Regions from separate parts of the Halomonas bluephagenesis genome, predicted to be linked through region 2. Evidence: predicted binding sites of a transcription regulator. Region 2 holds the regulator's gene; each other region holds the start of a gene.
What was found. Region 2 encodes FNR, which switches genes on or off when oxygen is low (the NO sensors DNR and NnrR bind a similar motif). Its sites were predicted from a motif close to TTGATNTANATCAA; they were not measured.
Positions count from the first base shown of each region.

Region 1: the regulator FNR is predicted to act here: its motif matches at 4,674-4,687, upstream of frdA (fumarate reductase (quinol) flavoprotein subunit).
Region 3: the regulator FNR is predicted to act here: its motif matches at 4,084-4,097, upstream of cyoA (ubiquinol oxidase subunit II).

Region 1 is NZ_CP133631.1:123,633-131,246, forward strand. It holds gene REH51_RS00635 (bile acid:sodium symporter family protein) at 125-1,015, shown strand; gene frdD (fumarate reductase subunit FrdD) at 1,166-1,579, opposite strand; gene REH51_RS00645 (succinate dehydrogenase/fumarate reductase transmembrane subunit) at 1,579-1,974, opposite strand; gene REH51_RS00650 (succinate dehydrogenase/fumarate reductase iron-sulfur subunit) at 1,989-2,771, opposite strand; gene frdA (fumarate reductase (quinol) flavoprotein subunit) at 2,768-4,555, opposite strand; gene REH51_RS00660 (DASS family sodium-coupled anion symporter) at 4,945-6,006, shown strand; gene menA (1,4-dihydroxy-2-naphthoate octaprenyltransferase) at 6,022-6,948, shown strand; gene moaA (GTP 3',8-cyclase MoaA) at 6,980-7,614, opposite strand, start outside.
Region 2 is NZ_CP133631.1:1,172,517-1,180,130, forward strand. It holds gene ccoS (cbb3-type cytochrome oxidase assembly protein CcoS) at 1-21, shown strand, start outside; gene REH51_RS05315 (sulfite exporter TauE/SafE family protein) at 18-713, shown strand; gene hemN (oxygen-independent coproporphyrinogen III oxidase) at 842-2,269, shown strand; gene fnr (fumarate/nitrate reduction transcriptional regulator Fnr) at 2,328-3,080, shown strand; gene ttcA (tRNA 2-thiocytidine(32) synthetase TtcA) at 3,067-3,993, opposite strand; gene REH51_RS05335 (3'-5' exonuclease family protein) at 4,098-4,748, opposite strand; gene REH51_RS05340 (putative nucleotidyltransferase substrate binding domain-containing protein) at 4,754-6,571, opposite strand; gene REH51_RS05345 (DUF4212 domain-containing protein) at 7,167-7,427, shown strand; gene REH51_RS05350 (sodium:solute symporter family protein) at 7,434-7,614, shown strand, end outside.
Region 3 is NZ_CP133631.1:3,018,962-3,026,575, reverse strand. It holds gene cyoD (cytochrome o ubiquinol oxidase subunit IV) at 1-169, opposite strand, end outside; gene cyoC (cytochrome o ubiquinol oxidase subunit III) at 171-782, opposite strand; gene cyoB (cytochrome o ubiquinol oxidase subunit I) at 782-2,809, opposite strand; gene cyoA (ubiquinol oxidase subunit II) at 2,812-3,867, opposite strand; gene REH51_RS13635 (DeoR/GlpR family DNA-binding transcription regulator) at 4,142-4,909, opposite strand; gene REH51_RS13630 (outer membrane protein OmpK) at 5,171-6,013, shown strand; gene REH51_RS13625 (NupC/NupG family nucleoside CNT transporter) at 6,047-7,330, shown strand; gene deoC (deoxyribose-phosphate aldolase) at 7,414-7,614, shown strand, end outside.

The sequences.
Region 1 (7,614 bases), 1.0 Mb from region 2:
GCTGGATTAGCCCTCGTATATAGGGTGTTAGGCACAATGGTGATGAGAGAGCTCAGACCAGGATCGAGATACAGACCTCCGCAGAACCGAACGCCTCGTTAAAACTGTTTTTCAAGGAATTGAAATGGCTCCCGATTGGTTGTCGCAAGTACTGCTTCCCTGGGTATTGGCCGGGGTGATGATGACAATGGGACTCAACCTTACCAAAATAGATATTGTCCAAACCTGTCGCCACCCTCGCCGTCTCGTGATCGGCACAAGCCTACAGATACTGGCACTACCGCTGCTGGCCTGGGGACTAGTGGCATTGCTTCCCCTTTCGCCGCCAGCCGCCGCCGGGTTGCTGCTGGTCTCGCTGGTGCCTGGGGGTGCCACTTCCAACATGTTCAGCTATCTCGTGCAGGGCGATCTGGCTTTGTCCGTCAGCTTGACCGCCATTGCCGCGGTGCTCGCTCCTTTCACGCTGCCGCTGGTGATGGGCTGGCACCTAGAATTTCTAACGTTGAGCAGTGCTGGGCTAAGCCTCCCCTACTGGCCTACCGTCGGAAAGCTATTGCTTGTAACCCTTGCACCTGTGCTCGCAGGTATGCTGCTGCGACAATTATTGGGGACATCCATACTGATCTGGATACTGCCCAAAATAAAAGTACTAACGGGAATGGCGATGATCGGCGTAGTGATCACGCTATGGTTAAGCCATGCGCAACGCCTTCCGTCACTGTTAAGCATCGAAACCCTGGCAGTGCTGCTACTGTGTGTCTTGAGTATGACGTTAGGCCACCAAGCCGCACGCCGCTTACGACTTCCTGATGCCAGTGTCCGCGCGATTACCGTTGAGGTCGGCGTGCAAAACGCAGGTGTAGCCATGATGGTGGCTTTCGCGCTTCTGCAGCAGCCAAATATTGGCTTAGTTCCGCTTCTATACGGGCTATTAATGAATGTGCCTGTATTTATCTGGATGTTCACCTGCCAATGGCGAGATAGCCAGCGAACAGTTGCGCGGCGATACTCATGAAACGGTGACTTAAATGGGCCTACTCAGCGCGAACAGCTGTTTTCAGCGGTCGTGCGTGTTGGTAGGAGAGAGCCTACAACATTTCGCTCCCCCCACCCTGTGCGGATGAATACTGTCCGTCATAAGAAGTTAGTCCTAGCGTCACACCGTTTAACCGAACATACCTACCACCACTAAACCTAGCGCCAAAACACTCAGTAAGGCGGCTGCACCGTACATCAGTTTTTTATTAAGTATGTCATTGCCCACGCTGATATCAAACAACCCGTGGCGCAGGCGGTGGGCGGCATGAAATAACGGCAAGCAAACCACCGCGCCAACAAACAGAAAGCCCGGCACACTAAACAGCAGATTGGACGCCCGCTCATAGCTCAGCGCCCCAGCAGGCAGCAGGCCAAGGGGCAGGCAAATGGCAATAAATAGAATGACGGCGGGCAAGATAACCGCAAAGCATACGCCGCCGGCACTGAACAGGCTCCACCAGAGTGGTTCATCAAAAGCTTGTTTATGCTGGGGTCCGTGTTCGTTTATAGCTAGTTTTTCCATAGCTGGTTTTTCCATCATTACGCCCTCCCCAATAGCCAGAAAAATAACAGTGCAACAGCCACTACACCTGCCCACTGACCAGCGACAATGGCCTTATCAGGAAGGCTATGCCCAGCGATGCGTAGCGGCATTACACGAGGAAACAGCACAAAGAAGGTCGCGGCGTGAAACAGGCTAGCGGCCAGCGCTAAAAGATTCAGCAGCAGCACAATGGGCGAGCCCATAAAGGCAATCCACCCCTGCCAGCTATCCGCCCCCTGAAGTAGGGCAACCATACCGGCCAGTAAACACAGCGTGAAAAACACCAGCGGCAGTACCGTGGCCTCGCGCAGCATATAGAGCTTAAAAAACCGGTGTTTCAGCCACCAGTTGCGTTTCAGTGGTGGCAGACGTTGCGATGATGATTTATGCATGATCTTTTCTCCCCTCACCCTTTAAACAGCGCAATTAAGGTATGTTTGGCAGCCTCGACCTTGCCCTGATTAACGGCAGCGGCGGGGTCGACATGCTTTGGGCATACCTGCGAACAGAAGCCGACAAAGGTGCAACTCCACACACCCTCGTGTCGATTAAGCTCGGTCATGCGCTGTTTTTTGCCATGGTCGCGGCTATCCAGGTTGTAACGGTGGGCGAGTGTTAGTGCCGCCGGGCCCAGGAATTCAGGGTTCAGCCCAAACTGCGGGCAGGCGGAGTAACAAAGCCCGCAGTTTATGCAGTTAGCGAACTGCTTGTAACGGGCAAGCTGCTCGGGGGTCTGCTGATAGGTTTCCGGTGCCTTCGGGTCATAGGGTTTTACCGGATTGTCATCTATCAGGTAGGGCTTAACCGCCGCTAAGTGCTCAAGGAATATTTCCATATCCACCACCAGATCCCGCTGCACGGGGAAGTGGGATAGCGGCTCGATGCGGATCTCGCCTTCATAATCGCGCAGGAAGGTTTTACAGCCGAGCTTTGGAATGCCGTTGACCATCACCCCACACGAGCCACAAATCGCCATGCGGCACGACCAGCGGTAGCTCAGGGTGCTATCAAGCTGCTCTTTAATATGATTCAGGGCATCCAGCAGCGAGGTGCTGTCATCCACCAGCATCTCGTACTGCTGCCAGTAAGCTTCAGCCGAGCTGTCTGGCAGGTAACGTTTAACGCTAATGTGCTTGATGCTGGTGTTATTAGTGCTGACACTCTTGGTAGTGATCTGCTCGGTACTCATACCTTGCCCCCCTTGCCCGCATCGCCGTAAGCCCGCTCAGCCGGTGCGGAAAACCGAACATCAACGTCCTGCCAGCGCAGCTCGGCCGGTGCTTCACCTTGGTAAAAGACTTGGCTGTGCTTGAGATAATTAACGTCGTCGCGTTTTTGCATGCCTTCATCTAAGCGTTGGTGAGCACCGCGGGATTCACGCCGTTCAAGTGCTCCTAGGCAAGAGGCTTCGGCAATATCCAGGCCGTATCCCAGTTCGATGCACTCCAGCAGCTCGGTGTTGAATATCTTGCTGGTATCGTTAACGCGAATTTTGGCATAGCGCTCGCGCAACTGACGCATGGTCTCAAGCGAATGGCGCATGCCTTCTTCGGTGCGGTAAATACCACAGCCACTCTCCATGGCTTGCACCATGGCGTGCTTAAGTTCTACCCAGGATTCGCCGCTGCCTTCACCATCACAGAGGCGCGCCAAAGTCGCTTGCTGATGCTCGGCTTGGGCTTCCAGCAGGCGCGTATCCGCCCACTCGGTTTGTGCCGCCCGCTTACTGGCTTGCTCACCCGCCAAGCGGCCAAATACCAGTAGCTCGGTCAGAGAATTGGAGCCCAGCCGGTTAGCTCCGTGCAAACCTACAGAAGCGCACTCCCCTGCAGCATAGAGCCCAGCAATAGACGTTTCGCACTGAGGATCGGTCTCAATTCCCCCCATGGTGTAGTGAACCGCCGGGCGAATGGGAATCGGTTCTTTCACAGGGTCAACATTGATATAGGATTTAGCCAGCTCGCAGATAAACGGTAGGCGCTCTAGGATGTATTTTTCACCCAAGTGGCGCAGATCAAGATAGACCACGTCGCTGTCACCAAACTTGCCAGTGCGGCCCGCCTGCTGCTCCTGCCAGAAAGCCTGTGAGAGTTTGTCCCGCGGCCCCAGTTCCATATATTTGTTTTCCGGCTTGCCCAGCGGTGTTTCCGGGCCAAGTCCATAATCCTGCAGATAGCGATAACCATCTTTATTGAGCAGAATGCCGCCTTCCCCCCGGCACGCTTCGGTAATCAAAATGCCGGAACCGGGTAAACCGGTGGGGTGGTATTGAACAAACTCCATGTCCCGCAGCGCCACACTGTGACGATAAGCCATGGCCATGCCATCGCCAGTCACAATGCCCGCGTTAGTATTGAAACGAAATAAGCGCCCCGCGCCACCGGTGGCCAGTATCACCGCTTTAGCACGCAGCAGCGTCAATTCGCCAGTGGCTAACTGCAGCGCAATCACCCCTATCACTGCACCTTCGTGAACCGCCAGATCAAGCACGAAATACTCATCAAAACGCTCAATCTCAGGGTATTTCAGCGAGGTCTGAAACAGCGTGTGCAGCATATGGAAGCCAGTTTTGTCGGCAGCAAACCAGGTGCGGGCAGTTTTCATGCCGCCAAAGCGGCGCACCTGCACCTGGCCATCGTCTTTGCGGCTCCATGGGCAGCCCCAGCGCTCCATCTGCACCAGCTCTTGATAGGCGTGATGGACAAAGTAGTCGACGACGCCCTGTTCAACTAGCCAGTCACCGCCTGACACCGTGTCGTCAAAGTGGGCCTGATGGGAGTCTTCAGCACTGGTAACCGCGGCAGCGCCCCCTTCAGCGGCCACGGTATGGGAGCGCATCGGGTAGACTTTTGACAGCAGCGCAATACGTTGAGGTGTCTTATGCTCCTTAGCGTGCTCAGCAGCGCCAATAGCCGCACGTAAGCCTGCCCCACCGCCTCCTACAATGACGATATCGAAATCTCGCTGCTGCATAACACTTCCTTCCGTTAGCCAGGCCAAAGCGCGTTAGTGGCGACACTCTGCGGCGTCGTCTTCTTTATTTGAACTTACCATACCCGTGGCGAGCTCTGTTCATTAGTCCAAAGGACTATTGATGTACATCAAGAAAAATAGAAATCGAGTTGGCGCTGCTTTTACCCTAGTGCCATACCATCTACTCTTCAAATAACTCACTGCCATCGGCAGGTGTTTTCGGCGTTGTTTTTAAAGAAAAAGTTTTTAAAGGCAAAGCTTTTAAAGACAAGGTCAATATTCCGGTGTGGCTTTACTGCCGAAATAATACTTAGAAAATAGAAGAACTTAAAAACAACTGAAGAGAAAGAGAGAGGCAGTATGAACAGCATTACTCAACCATCGCCTCGGTGGAAGCTATTCGCACCACTTATCATCGCCATCATTGTTGCGTTTCGATTCTTGCCCCTTTTACGCCCTCCAACACTGCACGCAGTGCGGGCACCATTTATCCGGTGATTCGCAACCTGCCACCACTTTACGACTCGCACCCCAATGACCCCAGCATGAAGCGTATGGGTAGCTTTTTGATGTGGACAGCGTTGGCTTCTACCTGCGTGACCAGCTCGCTGTTTCTAACAGCCATGGCCCCTAACTTGTTAGCCATCGCCCTAACCGAAAGCACAACCGGCATCCAGATCAACTGGGGGCAGTGGTTTATGGCCATTGCGCCAGTAGGCATTTTGCTACTGCTGTTAGTGCCACTACTTTGCTACTGGCTATGCGCCCCTGAGGTGAAAGCGGGCCATGAAATTTCTGACTGGGCAAGAGACGAGCTAAAGCAATTAGGCAAGCTCACTCGTAAAGAGATAGTACTGGTGGTAATGGTTGTCACGGCACTACTACTGTGGATTTTTGGCGGCGGCATTATCTCCGCATCTTTGGTTGGGCTGGTTGTGATTTGCGGCATGCTGCTGACAGGCATCGTCACCTGGGATGATATTCTCAAGAACAATGCCGCCTGGAATACCTTTGTTTGGTTTGCCACCTTGGTGGCGCTGGCAGGCGGACTTAGCCAAGTGGGGTTCGTGAATTGGTTTGGCAACGTGGTAGGCGGGCAAATAAGTCACTTTAACCCGCTGATGGCCATGGTGGCCTTGACCGTACTGTTCTACGCTCTGCACTACTTCTTTGCCAGCATTACGGCACACGTCACCGCCCTACTGCCGGTTATTTTGGCGGCGGCGTCTGGCATTCCAGGCTTGGATATGCAGATGTTTGTGCTACTACTGCTGCCCACGCTCGGCTTTATGGGTATTCTCACACCTTACGGCACAGGGCCAAGCCCGGTTTACTACGGTAGCGGCTACTTGCCCAGTGCACTCTTCTGGCGGCTAGGGGCAATCTTCGGGCTGATCTTCCTGGTGGCGTGGTTAGTCATTGGTCTGCCCTGGCTAATGCTAATCAATTGATTGGAAAATCGCACAATGGATTTACTCACTAAGCGCAATCACTGCCAAGCTTGGTTGCTAGCCGCTCGTCTGCGAACACTACCGCTAGCATGTGCCTCTATTCTGCTGGGGAGTGGTCTAGCAGCAGGTGAGAATGCTTATAAAACGTCAGTGCTAGTGTTTTCCTTACTGACAGCAATTGCCCTCCAGGTGCTCTCTAACCTTGCCAACGATTATGGTGATGCCACTTCTGGGGCCGACGATTATTCTCGCATTGGGCCGGCAAGAGCAGTCTCTTCAGGCTTAATCACTCCACGGGCCATGCGCATAGGGATGGCCCTAACGGCGACTGGTGCAGCGCTATCGGGACTGTTATTACTGCTTGCCACTTTTGGCAACCAGTGGGGACACATTGTTCTCTTCTTGCTACTAGGTGCTGCCGCTTTATTAGCAGCGGTGACCTATACCGTTGGGCTGGGCGGTAAGCCCTACGGCTACCGAGGGCTGGGCGACATTGCGGTTTTTTTGTTTTTCGGGTTGCTGGGAGTATTGGGAACCTATTACCTGCACACTCATCAACTAAGTTGGCTGCCGTTACTGCCCGCTGCCGCATGTGGACTGCTGGCCACTGCCGTGCTAAACGTCAATAACGTCCGAGATATCGACAGCGATGCGCGCACTGGCAAGATCACCTTAGCGGTGCGGCTTGGCCGCGCCAACGCTATAAAGTATCACTGGGCGCTGCTGGGAACAGCGCTGCTGCTCACTCTCATCTATCTGGTTGCAGTGCCAGTGCCGCTACTGGGGTGGAGTTGCCTGCTAGTGGCCAAACCACTGACTGATGCCGCCAAAACGTTAACCCAAAGTCGTGATGGCGAAATTCTAACCAGAATGCTGAAAAAAACGGCGATCTCAACGCTGCTTTACAGTGTGTTGTTGTCTATTGGCCTAATGCTGTTTTAAATATTGACATTGCGGTAGAGGAAACGTTGCGCTAACCGCCAGTTGCATTCATGAACCGCAAAACCTGAACCTCACCATCAGTAGTAAAGTAGTGGCGCTCTGGCTTTTTGTTCATTGCCGCCACAATGCTGGCTTTAAGCCGCTGGATATCACCTGGATAACGCCGCATTACAGCGCGTAAATCCACCGAGTGCTCATTGCCCAAGCAGAGGAGTAGCCGCCCTTCCGCCGTCACTCGAACACGATTACAAGCAGCACAAAAATTGTGGCTATGGGGAGAGATAAAGCCAATGCGTGACTGGCTGTTTGCCATACGATAATAACGGGATGGCCCTAGGGTGCTCTCGGTGGTGGGTAGGAGTTGATAATGGTTTTCTATGGTCTCGCGTACCGCATCAGTGGAAAGAAAGGTTTCACCACGGTTATGCTCGCTGATAGCGCCCAGGGGCATCTCCTCGATAAAGCTGATATCGACTTGTTCATCCCGGGCAAAGTTTACCAAGTCGATAATTTCGTCGTCATTACGCCCCTTAAGCAATACAGCGTTGAGCTTAATCGACTGAAAACCAGCGCGGCGTGCGGCACGGATACCCGCGATCACTTGGTTTAAGTCACCTGTTCGGGTTAATGCTTTAAAACGCTCGGGCTTGAGCGAGTCAAGGCTAA
Region 2 (7,614 bases):
AATCAAGAGCCACCCGCATGAATCCTACGGGCTTTGATTTACCGCCCCTACTAGCCGCGTTTGTATTTGGCTTAATGGGCGGCGCCCACTGTATCGGTATGTGTGGCGGTATTATGAGCGCACTAACCTTTGCCGTGCCGCCTAGCATGCGACACCCTGCACGCATGGGTGGGTTGCTGATTAGCTATAACGCGGGACGTATTCTCAGCTATATGGTGGCGGGTGCGATTGTTGCTGCACTTGGCACACTTATTTCACTCTCACCGACTGCACGTATTGCGCTGCAGGCTTTCGCCGCATTAATGCTTATCTTGATGGCACTCTATATCGCTAACTGGTGGAAGGGGCTGCTAAAAATAGAAGCAGTAGGGAGGCACCTTTGGCGCTATATAGAGCCGGTAGGGAGACGTTTGATGCCTGTCGTACACCTTCCTCAAGCCTTCACCCTAGGCGCACTATGGGGCTGGCTGCCCTGCGGTCTGGTTTATTCGATGTTAGCTTGGAGCCTCGCCATTGCAGACCCACTCGATGGCGCTCTCCTAATGGGAGCTTTTGGCCTGGGTACACTCCCCGCCCTACTGGCAACGGGTCTGGCAGCACAGCAGCTCAGCCATTTAATTCGCCATCCCGCCACTCGAAGCATTGCCGCCCTGTCGATCATCAGCTTCGCCCTTTGGCAGCTATGGACGCTTATTCCCCACGCAGCGCATTAGGCAGATACTCCTATAGCTTGATATAGCTCAACGCTTTCCAAGTAACGCCGAAGTAGCATGCCAAGAGAACCCTGAGCGACTGCGCTCAGTCACTCCTTTTGTTTATTTTTCACTTCGGAGCGCTCGCCATGCCCGTCCATGCCACTGCCGCCTTCTCTCTTCCCAACACTGAAGCGCCTGGGGCCACAGCCTGGGATGAAGCGTTGCTTCGTCGCTACGACAAAAGTGGCCCGCGTTACACGTCTTACCCAACGGCTCTCGCGTTTCACGAGCAGTTTAGCGCCGATAATTTTACCCAGGCGCTAGAGCGCAGTAATGAAAGCAGCCGACCGCTATCCCTATATGTGCATGTGCCCTTTTGTCGAAAAATTTGTTTCTATTGCGCGTGTAATAAAATCGCGACGAAAAATACCGCCCTTGCGGAACCTTACCTTTCTCGGCTAGATCGAGAAATGGTGCTTACGGCCCGTCATTTAGACACCTCTCGCCCGGTGCAACAGCTACACTGGGGCGGCGGCACGCCCACGTTTCTTACCTTGGCTCAAATGGGAGATCTGATTGATCGCTTAGATGCCCGTTTCGGTTTATCTAGCTCAGCTGATCGCGATTACGCCATTGAAATAGACCCCCGCGAAGCAGACGTGTTTACCTTGCGCCACCTACAGTCACTCGGCTTTAATCGGCTAAGCCTTGGCGTACAGGATTTAAACCCGCAGGTACAAAAAGCCATCAACCGTGTACAGCCCCGGGTACTCACCGAAACGTTAATGGAAGAAGCCCACCGTCTTGGCTTTCGCTCGCTCAATCTTGATTTAATTTATGGGCTACCATTTCAAACGGAAAAAAGCTTTGCCGAAACGCTGAGTCAGGTTATCGAACTAAACCCGGCACGGCTGTCCGTATTTAATTATGCGCACATGCCCACCCGCTTTGCTCCTCAACGACGCATTAACGAAGCAGACCTCCCCAGTGCCGATGAAAAACTGGCTATTTTGCATACCACCATTGAAATGCTGACTAACGCAGGCTATGTACATATTGGTATGGATCACTTTGCGCGCCCTGACGATAGCCTAGCGCTTGCTCAGCGTAACGGCACCTTGCAGCGCAATTTCCAGGGCTACTCTAGCCATGCACAGTGCGATTTAGTTGGATTAGGCGTATCCGCCATTTCACGGGTGGACGACGTTTACGCACAAAACCCGACTCGGCTTGACCAATATGAAGCGGCCTTAGATAAAGGTAAGCTAGCAACCGTCAAAGGATTAAGGTTAAATAAGGATGACCTAATACGAAGAGACGTTATTGAAAGGCTAATGTGCGACATGCATATTGATTTAGCGGACGTTGGAAAGCGTTGGCACATCGATGCTAATGACTATTTCTCCACCGCAACTGAACAGCTGGAAATAGCTGAGCAAGACGGCTTGATCACTCGCCATCAGCAAGTTATTAGCGCCACTCCCACTGGACAGCTGCTGATTCGCCACTTGGCGATGGCCTTTGATGCTCGCCTAGGTGACCAACCTACTCAGCGCTACTCGAAGATTGTATAAGCTTCTTGAGACGTCTTGCCCCTGGGCCTATGATGGCTAACGAGAAAGGGAGAATAATATGCCACACCCCGTCAGCCAACGACGTTCACTGCTGCAAGAGGCGCGCTGCCAAACCTGTAGCTTAAGCTCGTTGTGTCTACCGCTCGCCTTAGAGCTTGAGGACATGAGTCAGTTTGATGCCATCATCCGTCGTCGCGCACCACTCAAAAAAGGCGAGCCACTGTTTCGCCAGGGTGATCGCTTTACCAGTGTGTATGCCGTTCGCTCAGGCAGCCTGAAACAGGTGACCAGCGAGGGTAACGGTAATGATCAACTGACAAATTTCTACCTTCCCAGCGAACTGGTGGGATTGGACGGAATTGATGAAGAGCACTACCCCGGCAGTGTGATTGCGTTGGAAACCACCACGGTGTGTGAAATCCCGTTTGACCGCCTGGATATGCTTTCCGAAGAGCTGCCCGAACTACGCGGTCAGCTGTATCGAAGTATGAGTAAAGAGTTGCGTGACGACCGCCGTATGATGCGTTTACTGTCGCGCAAGACAGCCGACCAGCGGCTGGCGAGCTTTTTGGTCACTCTCTCAGACCGTTTCCGTCGACGAGGGTACTCGCCGTACAGTTTCAGACTCTCCATGTCCCGCGCTGACATTGGCAATTACTTAGGCTTGGCGGTAGAAACGGTCAGCCGTATTCTTAGCCGCTTTCAACAGCAAGACGTGGTGGCTGTTTCAGGTCGCGAGGTTAATATCCTAGATATGCGACGCCTCATCACATTGGCTGAAGAGGAAGAGCTAACGGCTAATCCACGGTAAATGCTTGAATACGCCCTTCCATCAATGCCGCTTGTTTGGCTTCAAGGCCAGCAAAGTCAAATAAATGGCGGGCTGCCAGCTGTGAAGGCGCTACATTGGTCACTGCCTTAAACATGCTTTCTAGACGTCCTGGGTGTTTTTTATCCCATTCCGCCAACATATCTTTGACGACTTGTCGCTGGAGGTTCGGCTGGGAGCCACATAAATTACAGGGAATAATGGGAAATTCCATTAAACGAGAAAACTCTGCAATATCTGCCTCCTTGCAGTAGGCAAGGGGGCGAATCACAATATTTTTACCATCATCAGATAAGAGTTTAGGAGGCATTGCTTTCAAGGTGCCGCCAAAGAACATATTAAGAAACAACGTTTCTAAAATATCTTCACGATGATGCCCTAGAGCAATTTTCGTCGCCCCAATCTCCTCGGCAAAGCCATAAAGAGAACCACGTCTTAATCGTGAGCAGAGCGCGCAGGTCGTTTTGCCCTCAGGGGTTTTCTCTTTCACCACCGAGTAGGTGTCGCGCTCTAGAATGTGGTATTCAACACCCACTTTATCCAGGTACTGGGGCAACACATGCTCTGGAAAACCTGGCTGTTTTTGATCCATATTAACGGCGACCAAGGAGAAATTAACCGGCGCATTGCGCTGCAGGTTAAGCAGTATCTCCAGCATCGTATAGCTATCTTTGCCACCAGACAGGCACACCATCACCTTGTCGCCTTCGCCAATCATTTGATAATCAATGATGGCGTTGCCAACTTCTCGCCGTAAGCGCTTTTGTAGCTTATTGAATTCACGCTTCTGCTTGGCGTCGTGATGCTCGGACTGAGTCTGTAAGTGATCAACAGAAGTGCTGCCAACAGCAACAGTTTTAGACGCAGCGGGATCAAAATAATCAGGTTGTAGCATGGTGTAGGCACTGCCGATGGTAGAAGAAGCAGCAGGCATTCTAACAATACTCACCACGTCCACCCAAGATAAACCCGTGGATTCATCGTATGCGGGTCGTAACCCTACCCCTGCTGGGCGATCTCACGCTGCAAACGCAGATACAAAAGCGCACTTGCGGTTGCATCCCCCAACCCCCCCATCCATTGGAGAGCGGGCATTTGCCAACGAGCAAGTGCTTCCGTTAGGCGGCCGCCCGTCTCGCACTGTGGATGTAAGCGACGCAACTGGCGATAGTGCAGTTTTCCCACATCGACCTGGGCATTAGGCAAACCAAACCCCAGCCCTGCTTTAAACAAATGATTAAGCTGTTCCACCGAACGGCCTAGCTGCCAACCAATTAGCGGCCGATTACCGATGAATTCAGCCAGCGCTCCAAGATGCTCAGCGTTAGGTGCCAGTACCGTGTCCGTCGCGTACAGCTGATGATGTCGACGCAGCGTAGAACCATTGTTGTTTTGCTCTCCTGCCAAAGTAGCCACCCAGGCTCGGCTGGTATGCACTCTCCCCGGACTTAAGACAACAGCCGCTACGCTGAGCACCGGAGATTGACCTGGGCTAACCTGACAGGCAAGCGCGACCATTTCCTCGCCCATGTAGGGCTGAAAAAGCCATGCGTAGGGGGAATCTGCCCAGCGGCGGCGGTCGCTTTCGCGCTGCATTAACGTACGTAGCGAGCCACTGAGTAATGACATATGCCGGTCTAACAAGCGCATTCCGCTCACGAATACTCCAAATGATAACGATGGGAGAGCCGCTGTTTAAAATCTTTTACGATGTGCAGCGCCTCACGCAATAAATCGCGCTCAAGGGATGAGAGTTCTTGCACCACCACGCGGTTGCTGCGCTGCTCAGTCGACGCTTCCGCTGTCTGCAGCTGTTGCTTTAAACGTAGTTCGGTAAACAGCGCCAGCGCCTCGCCCAAATCGTCAGCAAAACGGCGATCAAGACGACCATCTTCAGCCAGAGCGTCCAGCCGGTCTAAGGTAGAAGTCGCGTTAATTCGTCGTTCGAGCGCCATTGTGCGCACCCCATGGACAATGGGGAAAATACCGCCTTTTTTAATATCAATCCCATGCTGGGGCTTTTTTAAGGAACCAAATAGCGTTAACGGCGTAGAGAAGCGCAGCGCAGCGCGTGCAAAATATGACAGCAGTAACTCATCCCTAGAGCAGCGTTCAAACAGCGCCGCACGCACGCTATCTAGCAGTTGCGGATTGCCAGCAACACCATGGGCATCCAGCAAAATTGCCAACTTCATTAGGCTATCGCCATCTCTTGCACTCACCCATTTGGCAATGTTGTTTTTCCATTGCGACACCGTGCCAACCCACTCAGGATTAGACACCATGATATTACCTGGGCATGGAGGATAGCCAAGCTGAATCAGCGTTTGGGTCAGCGTATTCATATCTTCGGCAAGCGAAGGCCATTGGCTGTCATCAGCTAGAATCAGGCCATTATCCTGATCTGTTTTAAGAATTTGTTCACCGCGCCCCTCACTACCCATGACCATCAGGCAGCTTTGGGAGTGGTACTGTTCAGGAATAACAAATGACCACGCCTTATTCATAATTCGGCCATTCAACGCGGCCAGTAGATCCATGGCAAAACGTAGCTTTACCCCTTGCGCCATAAGCGCATTCACCAGCTCTGGCGTGCGTTGGCTGGCAGCCGCTAAGGCTTCTAAGCTATTAGCCTGTTCCACCTGCAAGCTAACGACATAGCTACGGCTCGAAAAATAACTAAGCACATCCGTCAGCTCTACCACCCCTTTCAGGGCCCCCTGCTCCATAACCACCACGCGCGTTACTTTATGCCGTGTCATTAGCACAAGCGCTTCAAATAGGTACTGATTCGGGGTAACGGTCACCAACGAGAAATGGGCCACATCCTCAACGGGCGATGTATGTTCATAGTTATTCAGCACGACGCCATTGAGCAAATCGGTTTTAGTGACAATGCCAAACTCGCCCTGGGTGTTGACTAGCAAGCTATCCGCATGGCTATCGTTGAGTTGACGCACCGCGCTGGCAATATCTGTTGATGCGTCCATGATAAGGGGTTCGCGCATGCATTCGCTGACCTTAGCCAACATAAAGCCGGCCATGGTCACACCGCCTTCGGCACGCTTTTCAGTCATCAAGCGCGCTTTGTGCGATAACGACTGCTTGAAGAAATTTTCGAAGTCAGGATGATGACGACACAGCTTTATAAAGAGCGCCTTAGGCATCACATAACATAAGCATTCTTGCTCGGCTTGGAATCGGTAGCGACTCTTACCATTCAGAATACTAATAGCACCAAACAGATCACCAGCCGTGTAGTGCCCAATCCGTGCACTGGATGCTGGCAAGGTAGGGTCAAGCTCAGCGACTTCGCCTTTATGAATCAAAAAAACTGATTCCCCCGCTTGCCCCATCTCGATAATAATTTCATCACGATCAAAATAGGCGATGTCCATACTACGACGTACGTGGTCACGCCCCTCATCATCAATTAATGTGAAAGGCAATTGGGAAAGATCAACGTCAATCATGAGTGACCCCACTTAATCGCGATGAAGAACAAGAATGGCTTAAGGTTTGATTGTTTTTTAACCAGCGCCTTTTATTATACCTTTTGCTATACCGCTAACGTCTTAACGACGTTTGTTTAGCGACCAAAGTAGCGACATGACTTAGCAAACTTGGCCATTTAATATACCACCTATTAAAAGTAGCAAACATTGCTTTTAAGCGACCCATAGACCATCGTCCTATCACATAGACAGAAACGTTCAAAAAACTTCAAAAACAAGTATTTATTTTCCCATACAAACATCACAATACGCCCTGAAAGCTCATTGATACCAAAGTCTGGGATTTATTTTTTGCAATTATTGCCCACTATTAACAACGGGCTATACAGGATGTTCATGTGATACTTGTTAAATACTTATCAAGACACTGAAGAAAACCTTGCCAATCCATTAACCAGCAGAGCAACTTAACTGACAAGGTGATGCGTCTAATCGCACTAAATCATCACAGACAACTAAAAGAGCGGTTTTCTATGAAGGATTGCCCTGATGGATCACACGCTATCCTGAGTTAACTTTCCAACCCTAAAAATCACAACTGGAGAGCACCACAATGGCAGATGACAAATCCAACGCTGCTGAATACTGGAAAGCCAACGTCCGATTAATCTTTGGATGCTTGGTCGTTTGGGCGTTCGTTTCTTATGGATGTGCCATCCTTTTTCGTCCGCTATTGGCGGGCATTCCCGTTGGTGGGACTGACTTGGGCTTTTGGTTCGCTCAGCAGGGCTCCATCCTCACCTTCATCGTGCTGATCTTCTTCTATGCCTGGAGAATGAACAAGCTCGATGCAAAATTCGGCCTTGGGGAGTAAGCCAGTATGAGCCAGTTTGCAATTAACCTATTGTTTGTCGGCGCGTCGTTTGCGCTCTATATCGGGATTGCGATATGGGCACGAGCCGGGTCGACCAAAGACTTCTACGTCGCCGGTGGCGGCGTTCACCCTATCACCAACGGCATGGCCACTGCCGCTGACTGGATGTCAGCCGCATCGTTTATTT
Region 3 (7,614 bases), 1.8 Mb from region 2:
GCAGCACGGCTGTTACTGCGATAACGACCACCGTCGTGGCGATGCTTAGCGCACCGCTCATAACGACCGCGAATGGAATCACGGTTAGCACTAAAGATAGCAGAAGCCCAGTCACATACGATTTAACGCTGCCATGGGAAGAAGTTGAATTAGATGAAGAATGGCTCATCTCACAGCACTCCCATTAAATAAACGAACGAGAAAACACAGATCCAAACGATATCCAAAAAGTGCCAGAACAGGCTTAGGCACAGAATTCTGGGGCGAGTCATCGGTGTTAGCCCTTTGGTAGAAAGCTGCACCAACATGACGAGAATCCATACCAAACCAACGGTCACGTGTAGGCCGTGAGTACCCACCAGGGTGAAGAATGACGAGAGAAATGCACTCTGATCCGGCCCATACCCTTGATGAATCAAGTGCTGGAACTCATAGAGTTCCATGCCAACAAACGCCGCGCCCAGCAGGAAGGTTATTGCTAACCATGCCTTTACCTGGCCAACACGCTCAGCATTCATGGCCAACACGCCCATGCCGAAAGTAAAGCTACTAAATAGCAACAAGAAGGTTTCGACTAGCACGAAAGGCAGCTCGAAAATATCTGCCGCCGTCGGGCCGCCCGCCGTGCCCTTCATGAGCACGGCGTAGGTAGCAAACAGTGATCCGAAGATCACCAGATCGCTCATTAGGTAGACCCAAAAGCCGAATACTTTGGTGCCGCTAGCATCATGGTGCTCGTGGGGCTCAGACGTTGCGCCATGGTGTAAGGTATCGGTAGCCATTACGCTCGCGCCTCCGCATAGTTTGTTTGCTTACTATCAGTTGAGTCACTGGTGGGCGGCGTGGTTTTGCGCTGCTGGTGCTCACGCTCAATCCGAGCCACTTCTGCGGCGGGCACGTAGTAGTCGATGTCATCGTTGAAAACACGCGCTAAGAAGCTGATGGCTACGCCAAGCGCGCCGACGGCGGCTAACCACCAGATATGCCATACCAGTGCAAAACCAAGCACCAGGGCAAACAAGCTGATAACCGGCCCTGCCACGGTATTACGAGGCATGTGAATATCGGTATAAGGCGCTTCATCCAACTGCTCGTTGCTACGCTGTTTTTGCGACCAAAAACTGTCGATATCGCCAACTTCTGGCAAACGGGCAAAGTTGTAGAACGGTGCTGGTGAGGAAGTTGACCACTCCAATGTACGGCCATCCCATGGGTCGCCAGTCACATCGGCATTCAGCTTGCGATCACGAATGCTCACCCAGAACTGAATAATGGTGCAGGCAATGCCCATCATGATGATGACCGCCCCCACCCAGGCCAGAATCATCCACGACTGCCATTCCGGATTTGTGTAGGACTGCATGCGGCGCACCGCACCAAAGAAACTCAACACATAGAGCGGCATAAAGGCGACGTAGAAGCCAATAAACCAACACCAGAATGAACGCTTGCCCCACTTCTCGCTAAGCGTGAAACCGAATGCTTTAGGAAACCAGTACGTTAAGCCCGCCATCATGCCGAACACCACGCCACCAATAATCACGTTGTGGAAGTGGGCAATCACGAACAGGCTGTTATGCAGCACGAAGTTGGCCGCAGGTAGCGCCAGCATCACGCCGGTCATACCGCCTAAGGTAAAGGTAATAATGAAGCCTAAGGTCCATAGCACCGGCGAGGTCAGTTCCAGGCTGCCGCGGAAGATAGTGAACAGCCAGTTGAATACTTTCACCCCAGTAGGAATGGCAATAATCATCGTCATAATGCCGAAGAAGGCGTTGACGTTAGCCCCAGCCCCCATGGTGAAGAAGTGGTGCAACCAGACAATAAACGACAGCAGCGTGATCGCCACTGTGGCCCATACCATGGTGGTGTAACCAAACAAACGCTTACGCGCGAAGGTCGCGATCACTTCAGAGAAGACGCCAAAGGCTGGCAGGATCAGGATGTACACTTCCGGATGACCCCAGGCCCAGATGAGGTTGACGTACATCATCATGTTGCCGCCAAAATCATTGGTGAAGAAGTGCATGCCGAAGTAGCGGTCTAGGGTTAACAGCGCGATAGTCGCGGTAAGAATCGGGAAAGAGGCAATAATCAGGACGTTGGCACAAAGCGATGTCCAGGTAAAAATAGGCATGCGGAACATGGTCATGCCTTTGGTGCGCATTTTCAGGATCGTGACAAAGAAATTAATCCCGGTGAGCGTCGTACCTATGCCAGATATTTGTAACGCCCATATCCAATAATCGACCCCCACACCAGGGCTAAACTCTATCCCCGAAAGCGGCGCGTAAGCGAGCCAGCCAGTTTTGGCGAACTCCCCTACTACTAGGGAAATATTAACCAGAATCGCGGACACCGCGAACAGCCAAAAACTCAGGTTATTCAGGAAAGGAAAAGCAACGTCGCGTGCGCCAATCTGCAGCGGCACCACCAGATTCATCAAGCCGATGACCATCGGCATCGCGACAAAAAAGATCATGATCACGCCATGGGCGGTAAAGATCTGATCATAGTGTTCAGGAGGGAGGTAACCCGCGGCCCCACCAGCAGCCATAGCCAACTGGGTACGCATCATAATGGCATCGGCAAAGCCGCGAAGCAGCATCACCAAGGCAACCACAAAATACATAATACCGAGCTTTTTGTGGTCAACGGAGGTAAACCACTCGTTCCACAGCCAGCCCCATTTTCGGTAATAGGTTAATGCGCCGATAAGCGCAGCACCGCCAATCGCCATCATGGCGGCAACGATCATAATGATCGGTTCGTGATACGGAATCGACTCTAACGTCAGTTTTCCAAACATGCTTAACCCCCCGCTTCAACGCTTGTGGGATGGCCGCTCATCGCGTGATCCTCACTAGCATGCTGATTGGTAACGTGGCCAAACGCGGCCTGATGATGGGTAGCGCTCGCGCTTTCTAGCTCGCCAGACTCGCCGTGGCTATCGTGAGTATCACTGACGGTTTCAGCGTGGTGAGCGTGGTCGCCATGACCACCGTGCCCGCTACCACCGGTATGAAAGCTGGTTAGAATCGACGTATAGAGCGCCGGGGATACCTCAGAGAAGTACTCGACCGGGTGGTATTCACTCGGTTTGGCTAAGTCGCTATAGCGTTCGGGATAGGACAGGATTTCATTGGAAGCCCGCACGTTTTCAACCCACGTCTCAAAGTCTTCAGGGGTGGTAACGTGAGCATCGAAGGTCATTCCTGAGAAGCCAGCACCGCTGTAATTTGTGGAACGGCCTGGATAAACGCCGACGTCGTCCGCAATCAGGTGAACGTCGTTATCCATACCCGCCATGGCGTAGATTTGGCTGCCCAGGCGAGGAATAAAGAACGCGTTCATCACCGAGCCGGAGCTAACCCGAAAACGCACCGGCGTATCCACAGGAAAGGCCAGTTCGTTAACGCTGGCAATGCCTTGTTCGGGGTAGATAAACAGCCATTTCCAGTCCAGCGCTACCACTTGGATTTCCATCGCGGCGGTATCGCTTTCGATTGGCTTATGGGGATCTAAACTATGAGAGGTTTTCCAAGTAAGAAACGCTAATACAGCGATGATCAAGCAAGGCACTGTCCATACCGCGACTTCAATCGCATTAGAGTGCGCCCAATCAGGTAGGTATTTAGCAACGTTGCGGTTGCTGCGCCGATAACGCCAACCAAACAGCAGCGTCATCACTATCACCGGAATAACCACAATTAGCATCAGCCCAAAGGAGGTCAGTATTAGCGAGCGTTGCTCAACGCCAATCTGTCCCTTGGGATCCAACAATGCAGAACTGCAGCCCGTTAACAACAGGCACAATACGACGAGCACAAATGTGCCTCGCCTGCGCCAGAGGGTATGTCGTTGCATGGTGTGATCTCGTCAGAGAGTTGTCCAAAACAGCGCGCTACATGACCAGCTTAATAGCTAGCTAAATAGCGCGCTAACTAACACCCCATACTTTTCCCAGAACAGTGAGTTCGTATGCGTTGCTCCGGGAAAAATATGCGCTACCGAAGGGGGTTGGTAGCGAGCCATAGCCAGCACACGCCATGCGTGCATAAACTAAGACTAAAGTATTTTCTATTGATCTGGGTCAATCAGAAAGAGGCGCTTTGCCGCACCCTGAGGGCTCAAAAATATGTTAAGCGACTGTCACGCTAAGCGATGCCTGAGGAAGACAGTCTAGTAATTTAGGTGCGTGCTCATCGTCAGTCACGACAATATCGAAATCGGATAACGCGGCAAAATAGGCTGGGCGCACTAAGCCAAATTTACTGGCATCAACAATCAACAGGCGTTGCATGGCAGTCGCAATAGCGGCCTGCTTTGGAGCCACTTCGTGAAAATGGAAACAGCTAACGCCCCGTTCGCAGTCCACCCCCGCCGCCGAGATCAGTGCTTTATTAATGCCTAAACGCTCAATAGCAGCTCGCATACCATCACTGCCAAACGACTGTGATGAAGCGTAAAACAACCCACCTAGCAGCACTAACCGAACATTGGGCAGCGTGGCCACTGAGTTAGCCACGTTAAGGGCATACGTCACCACGGTGAGTTCGCGGAAATGGCTAAGCTGGCTAAGCAACGGAATCAGTGTTGAACCACAGTCAATAAACAGCGTGTCGCCCTCCTCAATCAAGCTGGCAACCCGCTGACAGAGACGGTGCTTAACCTGATAGTGACTCGCCTGCTGCTCGGTTAGGTCGTACACCGGCGTTACGCCAGGGTAGTTTGCCATGACCAGCCGACCGCCCAACAAGCTAATCGCCGAAGGCTGCGTAGTAACGTCCCGACGGATCGTCATTTCAGAAACGCCGCACAGCTCAGCAGCATCACGCAGATGCAATGTTCCCCCGCTGGCTAGCGCTTCTTGCAACATTGCCAAACGCTGAGCGCTTCGGTCGTTCATGGCAAATCTCTCCTTTAGTCCCAAGTTCAGACGTTATTTTTCTATCAGCGGTTAGCAAGTATTCGAAGCCTATGCTGAGCCAGCCCTTGCGTTATTTCCACTGTCAGACACCATCATTCGACTATTTGAGAGTCATATCACATCCAAAGGACGTTGATGTCGTAATACTTGCAAATCAACGTTAAAAAAATAACACTCAATGTTATAATTTTAACATTAACGCCAGCCCACACGACTCATAACAAACCTGTTGAGGCTTCCATGACTATTCAAACTCCTTCTCGTTTTTCTTTCGTCACGCTTGGCGCTGGCGTTTTACTGGCAAGTACTGCGCTGGTAACGCCAGCGTTAGCAAACGACACCCTCGCGTCACCGACGACTCCCCTTTGGTCATTTGCCAATGTGTCAGTGAACTACTTGGATTGGTCAAACGGCACTGAAGCACGTACCGCTAATAACGCAGCAAAAAGCGATTTCACGTTTGTAGAAATCGAAGGCGGCGTAGGTTACAGCTGGGGCGAATTCTACGGCTTTTTCGATTTCGAGAACCCGACGAACGACCAGTTTGACGAATCAAGCGGCGGTAAAGATAACTTCCGTACCGCGGGCAAAATTACCTCGCACATTTATTTAGGTGACAGCCCGCTATCGATCTACGCGCATCTGTACGACTTCCGCGATTATGGTTTCAACGCTCGCGAGCAGGATCAAATTCTCGGTCTTGGCTACCGCACGACCTTCGACAATGGCCTATGGTTCAAACCGTTTATTGGCGCAGCTCGCGTGCAGAGCGACGGCTATACTGGCATGAATGGCTTTATGGCAGGGTGGGTAGCAGGTTATGACTTCTCAGCGCTCAACCAGAACTTCAGTGTCACCAACTGGCATGAACAAACCTTTGGCCGTGATGACGAGTACCTGGAGCAGAACTACGTAGGCGATAAAGCGGGCAGTGTGGGCACCAACGGCGCGCTTAGCTTGTGGTGGCACCCTTCTGAGCTAATTACCACTGGCGTGCAGTATCGCTACTCAGAGAATAAGCTGGGTACCCCGGACGCTTACCAAAATGCGATGATTTACTCAGTAAAGCTAAACTTACTGTAATCGCCCCACTTCACTCGCTCGGAAGGTACCCACATGACCCTCATCATGAGCCTGGTAGGTATGGTTACGCTGGTAACCATCGCACTAATCTTCTCTTACGACCGTAAATCGATTCGGCTGCGTACTGTGCTCGGCGCGTTTGCCATTCAGGCAGGGATAGGTGCATTTGTTCTTTATGTGCCATTTGGCCAAGCGGTGCTACAAGCTATCTCGTCAGGCGTTAGCCAAGTATTAGTCTACGCCAATGACGGCATCGGCTTTCTGTTTGGCGGCTTAGCCGATGTCGACAACGTTGGCTTCGTTTTTGCCATAAAAGTACTGCCAGTGATTATCTTTTTCTCGTCACTCATCGCGGTACTTTATTACATCGGCATCATGCAGTGGGTCATTCGGATTTTAGGCGGCGCGCTGCAAAAAGCACTTGGCACCTCACGTACCGAATCGCTTTCAGCCACGGCAAACATCTTTGTTGGCCAAACCGAAGCGCCGCTGGTGGTTCGCCCGTTTATCGCCCGAATGACCCCTTCTCAGCTATTTGCAGTGATGTGCGGTGGCCTAGCATCAGTGGCTGGTTCAGTTCTGGCGGGCTACGCCGCGCTGGGGATTCCTATGGAGTACTTGGTCGCCGCTTCTTTTATGGCGGCACCGGGTGGCCTGCTGTTTGCCAAGCTGATCATGCCTGAAACCCAAGACGCAACCGATAGCGACAGCGTTTCTAAAGTAGAAGAAGAGCTTAAAGAGCAGGAAGACAAACCCGCCAACGTATTAGATGCAGCCGCAGCGGGCGCTACGTCAGGTATGAAGCTTGCCGCCAACGTCGGTGCCATGCTGCTGGCGTTTATTGCTCTTATCGCTCTTATTAACGGTATTTTGGGCGGCATCGGCGGCTGGTTTGGCTTTGAATCGCTCAGCCTTGAGCTTATCCTCGGCTGGCTGTTTGCACCGCTTGCCTTCTTACTTGGCGTTCCCTGGGAAGAAGCCACGCTGGCAGGGTCGTTTATTGGTCAAAAGCTGGTGGTGAATGAGTTTGTGGCCTTTATTAACCTGGCTCCCTACATTGATGGGGAACAGGTAGTGGCCGCCACGGGTCAGATGATGACACCACACACCATGGCAATTCTTTCCTTTGCGTTATGTGGCTTTGCCAATCTGTCATCCATTGCCATTTTGCTAGGCGGTTTAGGCAGTATTGCTCCTACTCGCCGCAAAGAGATTGCTCGTTTTGGCGTGAAGGCCGTATTGGCCGGTACACTCTCTAACCTAATGTCGGCCTCAATTGCTGGCTTCTTTATTGCGTTGAGTAGCGCCACGGCTTAACGCAGCGAGCACGATACTATGCAACGGGCGCTGCTGTTTTCACGCAGTGCCCGTTCTGTCTTTTATTAATTTGTGAGAACTCCATGACTGCGACTGCCCCTTCTCAGCACACTCAAGCCCATATCATCCAAGCCGCCCGCCAAGCACTCACCCTCATGGATCTGACGAGCCTGAACGACAGCGACACCGATAGCACCATTGAAGCGCTGTGCCAGCAGGTTAAAACGCCTTTTGGCAACCCGGCAGCGGTATGCGTTTACCCACAATTTGTGGTTACCGCGCAG